2 regions of the Streptomyces sp. SD15 genome follow, and region 2 is predicted to be linked to the other one. Evidence: riboswitches for the same ligand, from Rfam matches in the RefSeq annotation. Region 2 holds a riboswitch; the other holds the start of a gene.
The links. Region 2 has a riboswitch for glycine ahead of gcvT (glycine cleavage system aminomethyltransferase GcvT). Riboswitches for the same ligand answer to the same signal wherever they lie in the genome.
Positions count from the first base shown of each region.

Region 1: another riboswitch for glycine. It lies ahead of gcvP (aminomethyl-transferring glycine dehydrogenase); the one in region 2 lies ahead of gcvT (glycine cleavage system aminomethyltransferase GcvT).

Region 1 is NZ_JBTLMO010000096.1:8,967-13,701, forward strand. Features, by position in the region: gene ACX28W_RS42690 (DNA polymerase IV) at 8-1,384, shown strand; gene ACX28W_RS42695 (PRC-barrel domain-containing protein) at 1,502-1,873, opposite strand; glycine riboswitch at 1,988-2,083, shown strand; gene gcvP (aminomethyl-transferring glycine dehydrogenase) at 2,265-4,735, shown strand, end outside.
Region 2 is NZ_JBTLMO010000035.1:7,826-12,560, forward strand. Features, by position in the region: gene ACX28W_RS29345 (enhanced serine sensitivity protein SseB) at 34-816, opposite strand; gene ACX28W_RS29350 (AAA family ATPase) at 1,031-1,699, opposite strand; glycine riboswitch at 1,875-1,980, shown strand; glycine riboswitch at 1,981-2,089, shown strand; gene gcvT (glycine cleavage system aminomethyltransferase GcvT) at 2,124-3,242, shown strand; gene gcvH (glycine cleavage system protein GcvH) at 3,320-3,697, shown strand; gene glyA (serine hydroxymethyltransferase) at 3,711-4,735, shown strand, end outside.

The sequences.
Region 1 (4,735 bases), on a different contig from region 2:
CGGAGATGTGAGAACCGCGCCCACGATCCTGCATCTCGATATGGATGCCTTCTTCGCCTCGGCGGAGCAGGCATCCAAGCCGAGCCTGCGCGGGAAAGCGGTGGTCGTGGGTGGTCTCGGACCGCGTGGTGTGGTGGCCACGGCCTCGTACGAGGCACGGGTCTTCGGAGTGCACTCGGCGATGCCTATGGCCCAGGCGCGGCGCCTGGCGCCGAACGCCGCGTATCTCGTGCCGCGCTTCGGGATCTACCGGGAGATCAGCGAGCAGGTGATGCGGCTGCTGGGGGCGCTGTCGCCGCTGGTGGAGCCGCTCAGCCTGGATGAGGCGTTCGTGGATCTGGAGGCCGGGGGAGCGGCCTGGGACGAGGCCTCGGCGCGGTTGGCCGGGACGAAGCTGCGTGCGGACATCCAGGCCGTCACGGGGCTGACGGGATCGGTGGGGCTCGCCGCTTCCAAGATGCTCGCCAAGATCGCCTCGGAGCAGGCCAAGCCCGACGGACTGGTGGTGATAGAGCCGGGGACGGAGCGCGCGCTGCTGGGTCCGATGTCCGTGCGGACGCTGCCGGGTGTCGGGCCCGCGACCGGGGACCATCTTCGCCGGGCCGGGATCACCACGGTCGAGGAGATCGCCGAGGCGGGCGAGGACGAGCTCGTACGGCTGCTGGGGAAGGCTCACGGGCACGCGCTGTACGCGATGGCGCTGGCGCACGACGAGCGGCCCGTCGTGGCCGAGCGGGAGACCAAGTCGGTGTCGGTGGAGGACACGTACGACGTGGACATCCACGACCGCGTGCGGGTCGGTCTGGAGGTGCAGCGGCTTGCAGACCGGTGCGTGCAGCGGCTGCGCGGGGCGGGGCTGTCGGGGCGGACCATCGTCCTGAAGGTGCGCCGGTACGACTTTTCGACGCTGACTCGGTCCGAGACGCTGCGGGGGCCCACGGACGACCCGACGGTCGTACGGGAGGCTGCCGCGCGGCTCCTGGAGGCTGTGGACACGACCGGAGGCGTACGACTGCTGGGGGTCGGGGTGTCCGGGCTCGCCGACTACACGCAGGAGGACCTCTTTGCCCAGGCCCGGGCGCAGGCCGCCGCGGGGGAGCTGGAGACGGCGCAGGAACATCCCGATGAGGAGGTGGGGGTGGAGTCGGCCGGCGAGCCTGTGCCGCCTGCCGAGCGGCGGTGGCCGGCGGGGCACGATGTACGGCACGCCGAGTATGGGCACGGGTGGGTGCAGGGGAGTGGGCTGGGGCGGGTGACTGTGCGGTTCGAGACGCCGTACTCCGAGCCGGGGCGGGTACGGACGTTTCGTACGGATGATTCGGCGTTGGAGTTGGCGGATCCGTTGCCGTTGGTGGCGGCGGTTTGCGATCGCCGTGGGGGGTGAGGTCGGTTCGGCGCCGTGGGTTGTCGGTGGTTGAGCGCGCCTACGCGGCGGAGCCGCATGACGTCAGAGCCCCGCGCCCCTGAAGGAGCGCGTCAGCGGGGCCCACAAGCTGTTAAGTCAAGGCTCGTCCGTGCCCGCCAAATGACCGAAGTCGTGGTCCGGGGGCGGAGGCGGCGGGGTCACGTCCAGGCCGTAGTGGTGGTAGAGCTGGAGTTCCTGTTCGGGGGAGAGGTGGCGGCCGACGCCGAAGTCGGGGGCGTCCTTGATCAAGGCGCGGTCGAAGGGGACACGCAGGGTGCCCTCGACGAGCTCGCTGGGCTCCAGGGGCACGAAGGCGTCCCTGCTGAACAGGCCTGTGCGTATGGCCGCCCACTCCGGGACGCCGGTCGCGTCGTCGAGATAAACCTCGTCGACGGTGCCGATCTTGGTGCCGTTGCGGTCGAGCGCCTTGCGGCCGATCAGGTTGCGCGGATCGATGTCGGTCTGCACGGGCCCTCCACTTGGTCGCAACTCATCCGTAAGCACCACAAAAGAGCACATTCAGGAAGGTGGCCACTCGAAGGCCCGTGCGTTGTCCTCGCTGGTAGGCTGGCAAGCGGCTGCTGACCCCGTGCGGGAGAGTCCTCCAGACACCATCGGAGGCGCCGAAGGAGCAAATCCTCCCCGGAATCTCTCAGGCCCACGTACCGCACGGACGAGGTCACTCTGGAAAGCAGGGCGGAGGTCGACGGCTTCCGCTCTCACCGACGGTGAAAGCCGGGTCGTCAGCGAGCGGACGGGCCGGTGAAGCTCTCAGGTTGAGATGACAGAGGGGGAGGCCGTCGGGGCACCCACGCCGTGGTGCCCCTCGAAGGTCGCGTCAGACCAGGAGGCCTCCGCAATGACCGCCCATCGCATTCCGCTCTCCCAGCTCGAACAGGGAATCCCCTTCGAGCAGCGCCACATCGGGCCCGACTCCGAGGCACGGGCCAAGATGCTCGCGCAGGTCGGCTACGGCTCGCTCGACGAGCTGACGGCCGCCGCGGTGCCGGACGTCATCAAGAACGCCGAGGCGCTGGAGCTGCCGGGCGCGCGCACCGAGGCCGAGGTGCTGGCCGAGCTGCGCTCCCTCGCGGACCGCAACCAGGTGCTCGACTCGATGATCGGCCTCGGTTACTACGGCACATTCACGCCGCCGGTGATCCTGCGCAATGTCATGGAGAACCCGGCCTGGTACACCGCGTACACGCCGTACCAGCCGGAGATCTCGCAGGGCCGTCTGGAGGCGCTGCTCAACTTCCAGACCGTGGTCGCCGAGCTGACCGGGCTGCCGACCTCCGGCGCCTCGCTGCTCGACGAGGGCACCGCGGCCGCCGAGGCGATGGCGCTGTCCCGACGCATGGGCAAGAACAAGAAGGGTCTCTTCCTGGTCGACGCGGACGCCCTGCCGCAGACCATCGCCGTCATCGAGACCCGCGCCGAGCCGACCGGCGTCGAGGTCGTCGTCGCCGACCTCAGCGAGGGCATCCCGGCCGAGATCGCGGAGCGTGAGATCAACGGCGTGTTGATCCAGTACCCGGGCGCCTCCGGTGCCGTACGCGACCTCAAGCCCGTCATCGAGCGGGCGCACGAGCTCGGCGCGGTCGTCACCGTCGCCGCCGATCTGCTCGCCCTGACCCTGCTCACCTCGCCCGGCGAGCTCGGCGCCGACATCGCGATCGGTACGACGCAGCGCTTCGGTGTGCCGATGGGCTTCGGCGGGCCGCACGCCGGATACATGGCGGTGCGCGAGAAGTTCGCGCGGAGCCTGCCCGGCCGACTCGTGGGTGTCTCCGTCGACGCCGATGGACACAAGGCGTACCGGCTCGCCCTGCAGACGCGGGAGCAGCACATCCGCCGCGAGAAGGCGACCAGCAACATCTGTACGGCACAGGTGCTGCTCGCGGTGATGGCGGGCATGTACGCCGTCTACCACGGTCCCGAGGGACTGCGGACGATCGCCCGTCGTACGCACCGCTACGCCACGATCCTCGCCGAGGGTCTGAGGGCGGGCGGCGTCGAGGTCGTGCATGGCGCCTACTTCGACACGCTGACCGTACGGGTGCCGGGCCGGGCCGCCCAGATCGTGGCCGGCGCGCGCAACCAGGGGGTCAATCTCCACCTCGTCGACGCCGACCAGGTGTCGATCGCGTGCGACGAGACCACGGCCCGTAAGCAACTGGGCTCCGTCTGGACCGCGTTCGGCGTCGACGGCGACATCGAGGCGCTGGACTTCACCACGCAGGAGACGCTTCCCGCCGCGCTGCTGCGCAGCGACGAGTTCCTCACGCACCCGGTGTTCCACCAGTACCGCTCCGAGACCGCCATGCTGCGTTACCTGCGCAAGCTCTCCGACCGCGACTACGCGCTGGACCGCGGCATGATCCCGCTGGGCTCCTGCACCATGAAGCTCAACGCGACGACGGAGATGGAGCCGGTCACCTGGCCCGAGTTCGGCCAGCTGCACCCCTTCGTGCCCGCCGAGCAGGCGCAGGGCTATCTCACGCTCATCCGTGAGCTCGAGGAGCGGCTCGCCGAGGTCACCGGGTACGACAATGTGTCGTTGCAGCCCAACGCCGGTTCGCAGGGCGAGCTTGCGGGGCTGTTGGCCGTACGCGGCTACCACCGGGCCAACGGCGACGAGCAGCGCACCGTCTGTCTGATCCCGTCCTCCGCGCACGGCACCAACGCCGCGAGCGCCGTGATGGCCGGTATGAAGGTCGTCGTCGTGAAGACCGCCGAGGATGGCGAGGTCGACGTCGAGGACCTGCGCTCCAAGATCGAGCAGTACCGCGACGAGCTGGCGGTACTGATGATCACGTACCCCTCAACACACGGTGTGTTCGAGGAGCATGTCGCCGATATCTGTGCGCAGGTGCACGAGGCCGGCGGTCAGGTGTACGTCGACGGCGCCAACCTCAACGCCTTGGTGGGGCTTGCCAAGCCGGGCCACTTCGGCGGTGACGTCTCGCACCTCAATCTGCACAAGACGTTCTGCATCCCGCACGGCGGCGGCGGTCCGGGTGTCGGCCCGGTCGGTGTGCGCGCGCACCTGGCGCCGTACCTGCCGAACCACCCGCTGCAGCCCGCGGCCGGTCCGGAGACCGGTGTCGGCCCGATCTCGGCCGCTCCCTGGGGTTCCGCCGGCATCCTGCCCATCTCGTGGGCGTACGTCCGGCTCATGGGCGGTGAGGGGCTCAAGCGCGCCACGCAGGTGGCGGTCCTCAGCGCCAACTACATCGCCAAGCGCCTCGAGCCGCACTACCCGGTGCTCTATACCGGTCCGGGCGGGCTCGTCGCCCACGAGTGCATCATCGACCTGCGTCCGCTCAC
Region 2 (4,735 bases):
ACTTGACGCGCGGCACGGGAGGTCTTCACGACGTCAGTAACCCTGCTGGTAGAACGGGCGCACATGTGCCCGCAACCATTCCCCCACCGGGTCCTGGGCGACGTCGAGAAACACCATGTTCACCGGGCGGTCCACCGGCACCCGGCCGAGCGCACGTCCGAGGGCCGCCAGCGGGAGCGTGGTGGCGTCGCCCTCCCACTGGGACAGTTCGACCCCGATGAACATCACGGGGTCGTCGCCCTCGATGCTGGCCAGGCAGCGGCGTGCGGTCAGCACCACGCCGGTCTCCGCGAACTCGGCCGAGGCCGCGGCCAGGAAGTCGACCGGGTCGTCCTGCCAGTCGGGTTCGGAGAGCCGCACCCGGCCGCCGCTCGCGGGTCCGTCCAGCGGGGTGCGCCCGGACCGGCACACCTCGGCGACCGCCGGTGGCGGCAGCGGGACGCCGACCACACCGCCCGGATTGATCGCGATACCCACCTGCGGGGGCAGACCGCGGGCGAACTCGACGGCGGGCGCGATCGTGAACGACAGATGGCTGCCGACGACCTGGCGGAACTGCTCCTCCGAGCTGAAGACCGGAACGTACGCCTGGCCCTCGATCTCCAGCGTGGGCAGATCGAGGGGGCCGGAGTGAGGTCCGCCGCCGCTGGGCAGGGGCACCCAGACGAAGCTGCGGCCGAGGACCTCGACGATGCGGCCGCCTGCCGAGGGGACTCCGAGGGACGCGGAGAGCACCTCCTCCAGCTCATTGCCCGGCCATCCGCCGTGCGGATGGGGGTGCGGGTGCGCCGGTGCCGGGAAGTCTGGGAAGTCCATCTGTCTACCTGTCTACCGCCTGCTGTGAACCACTGCTCCGGCTGGAAAGGTTAATGGGCTCGTACGACAACGCCGTACGAGCCGTCACGCGGGCAGCCGTACCAGCCGTACCAGCCGTACCGGCCGTCCCGCGGGCAGCCGTACGGGCCGTCACACGTCCGGGCGCGCGAGCTGTCACACAAGCGGCCGTACGAGCAATCGGCCGTACGAGCGGTCAGCTGCCGAAGTCGATCCGGCGCAGCACGTTCGCCGCGTCCCGGTCGAGGAGCACCGCCGAGCCGCAGCCCTCCGGCAGGTCACCCCGCTCGACGGAGCGCAGCAGCCGGGCCGCCGCGCCCCGGTGACGCGCGAACGCGTACCGCGAAACGCCGCGGCCGCGCTCGCGCTGGCCCTCCAGGGCGGTGCCCGGTGTGACGTCGAGCAGCAGCAGGTGCAGGGCGCCGCCCCGGCGGCGGGCCTCGCGGGCGAGCCAGCGGCGCACCCAGGCCTGTGTGCCGCAGTCGTGCACGACGACGCCGGCACCGGAACGCAGCGCGCGGCGCAGGCCCGCGTAGTGCGCAAGGCGGACGAGGGGGCGATAGACCGCGTACGGGAGCCGGCCTGTCATCCGCTCGTCCCAGCGGTCGCGGGTGTCCTGCGAGTCGATGCGCGGGCCCGCGACAGCGCGGCGCATCAGCGTCGACTTGCCGCTGCCGGGCAGCCCGGTGACGACCACCAGGTCGGACGCACCGAAGTGCAGACCATGTGGGCTGCGTCCGGCCCGCTCCCTGAGATCGCGGACGACGGCCGTCGGGAGCGGGCCGCACGCCTCCCGGGCCTTGGCACGGGGCTGATCGGGCAGCGCGACGGCCGAGGTCGTCGCGTACGCCGTGGTCCTGTTCACCGTGATCGTCCTCCCCTGGGGTCAGGAGTCCTTTCCCCGCTGAGTGTAAAGAGAAGGTAATACGCTGTGTCTCCCGTTTCCGTTCTCGGACTGCCACAGGCCGGTTACAGATCCCGGGCTGCCGGTATCCGACCGCGCGTGCGATGATGTGCCCGCCAACTGCATACCGGCCGCTTGAATCCGCGCGGGAGAGTTCCCGGTGAGTCCTTGAGGACCACTGGGGCGCCGAAGGAGCAAGTCCCTCCCTTGAATCTCTCAGGCCCCGTTACCGCGCGGGCGAGGCACATCTGAAAAGCGAGCCGCCAGTGGCTCCACCCAAGGTGCAAGTCAGGATCACCGCCGAGCGGGGTCGTGATGAACCTCTCAGGTTCCGATGACAGATGGGGAGGAACGACCTCGCCGTCATGCCTTGGGAGCCCCACCGATGAGCAGTAACGCATCCCGTCACACCGCGCTAGATGCCCTGCATCGTTCGCTCGGCGCGACGATGACCGACTTCGCGGGCTGGGACATGCCCCTGCGGTACGGCTCGGAGCGCGACGAGCACCTGGCCGTCCGCACGAAGGCCGGTCTCTTCGACCTCTCCCACATGGGCGAGATCACCGTCACCGGCCCGCAGGCGGCCGCCCTCCTGAACTACGCGCTCGTCGGCAACATCGCCTCCGTCGGCGTCGGCCGCGCCCGCTACACCATGATCTGCCAGGAGGACGGCGGCATCCTGGACGACCTGATCGTGTACCGGCTGGCCGAGACCGCACACATGGTTGTCGCGAACGCCTCCAACGCCCAGGTGGTGCTGGACGCGCTCACCGAGCGCGCGGCCGGTTTCGACGCCCAGGTCCGCGACGACCGTGACGCGTACGCGCTGATCGCCGTGCAGGGCCCCGAGTCCCCCGGCATCCTGAAGTCCCTGACCGACGCCGACCTCGACGGCCTGAAGTACTACGCGGGTCTGCCGGGCACCGTCGCGGGCGTAGCGGCGCTCATCGCGCGCACCGGTTACACCGGCGAGGACGGCTTCGAGCTGTTCGTGGCCCCGTCCGACGCCGAGAAGCTGTGGCAGGCGCTGACCGACGCGGGCGCCCCGGCCGGCCTCGTCCCCTGTGGTCTGTCCTGCCGCGACACACTGCGCCTGGAGGCGGGCATGCCGCTGTACGGGCATGAGCTGAGCACTTCGCTCACCCCCTTCGACGCGGGGCTCGGGCGGGTCGTGAAGTTCGAGAAGGAGGGCGACTTCGTGGGGCGCGAGGCCCTGTCCGAGGCCGCCGCCAAGGCCCAGGAGAACCCCCCGCGGGTGCTCGTCGGGCTCGTTGCCGAGGGCCGTCGCGTCCCGCGCGCCGGGTACGCCGTCGTGGCCGACGGCAAGGTCATCGGCGAGGTCACCTCCGGCGCCCCTTCCCCGACCCTGGGCAAGCCGATCGCGATGGCGTACGTCGATGCCACGCACGCCGCGCCGGGCACGCCCGGGGTCGGCGTGGACATCCGGGGCAGCCACGAGCCGTACGAGGTCGTGGCGCTGCCGTTCTACAAGCGCCAGAAGTGATCCCTGGGCATATCCGCCCTGCTCAACTCCCCTCCCCTTGTCATCACCACTCCCCCGCGTACAGGAGAATTCAGGCCATGAGCAACCCCCAGCAGCTGCGCTACAGCAAGGAGCACGAGTGGCTGTCGGTCGCCGAGGACGGCGTCTCGACGGTCGGCATCACCGAGTTCGCGGCCAACGCGCTCGGCGACGTCGTCTACGCCCAGCTTCCGGAGGTCGGTGCCACGGTGACCGCGGGCGAGTCCTGCGGTGAGCTGGAGTCGACCAAGTCGGTCAGCGACCTGTACGCACCGGTCACCGGCGAGGTCACCGAGATCAACCAGGACGTCGTGGACGACCCGGCGCTGGTGAACTCCGCCCCCTTCGAGGGGGGCTGGCTGTTCAAGGTACGCGTCACGGACGAGCCGGACGACCTGCTCTCCGCGGACGAGTACATCGCTTTCACCGCCGGCTAAGGAGTCGTAGGACATGTCGCTTCTCAACACGCCCCTGCACGAGCTGGACCCGGACGTCGCCGCCGCCGTCGACGCCGAGCTGCACCGCCAGCAGTCCACCCTGGAGATGATCGCCTCGGAGAACTTCGCTCCGGTCGCGGTGATGGAGGCCCAGGGTTCGGTCCTGACCAACAAGTACGCCGAGGGCTACCCGGGCCGCCGCTACTACGGCGGTTGCGAGCACGTCGACGTGGTCGAGCAGATCGCGATCGACCGCGTCAAGGCGCTCTTCGGCGCCGAGCACGCGAACGTGCAGCCCCACTCGGGCGCGCAGGCCAACGCGGCCGCGATGTTCGCGCTGCTCAAGCCGGGCGACACGATCATGGGTCTGAACCTGGCGCACGGTGGGCACCTGACCCACGGCATGAAGATCAACTTCTCCGGCAAGCTCTACAACGTGGTCCCGTACCACGTCGACGACGCCACCGGTCAGGTCGACATGGCCGAGGTCGAGAAGCTGGCCAAGGAGTCCAAGCCGAAGCTGATCGTGGCGGGCTGGTCGGCGTACCCGCGCCAGCTGGACTTCGCCGCGTTCCGCCGGATCGCGGACGAGGTCGGCGCGTACCTGATGGTCGACATGGCGCACTTCGCGGGCCTCGTGGCCGCGGGTCTGCACCCGAACCCCGTCCCGCACGCCCATGTCGTCACCACGACCACCCACAAGACGCTGGGCGGCCCGCGCGGTGGCGTGATCCTTTCGACGGCCGAGCTGGCCAAGAAGATCAACTCCGCGGTCTTCCCGGGTCAGCAGGGCGGTCCGCTGGAGCACGTGATCGCCGCCAAGGCCGTCTCCTTCAAGGTCGCCGCCTCGGACGACTTCAAGGAGCGCCAGCGGCGCACGCTGGACGGCGCGCGGATCCTGGCCGAGCGCCTGGTGCGGTCCGACGTCGCCGAGCACGGCGTTTCGGTCCTGTCCGGCGGCACGGACGTGCACCTGGTCCTGGTCGACCTGCGCAACTCCGAGCTGGACGGACAGCAGGCCGAGGACCGTCTCCACGA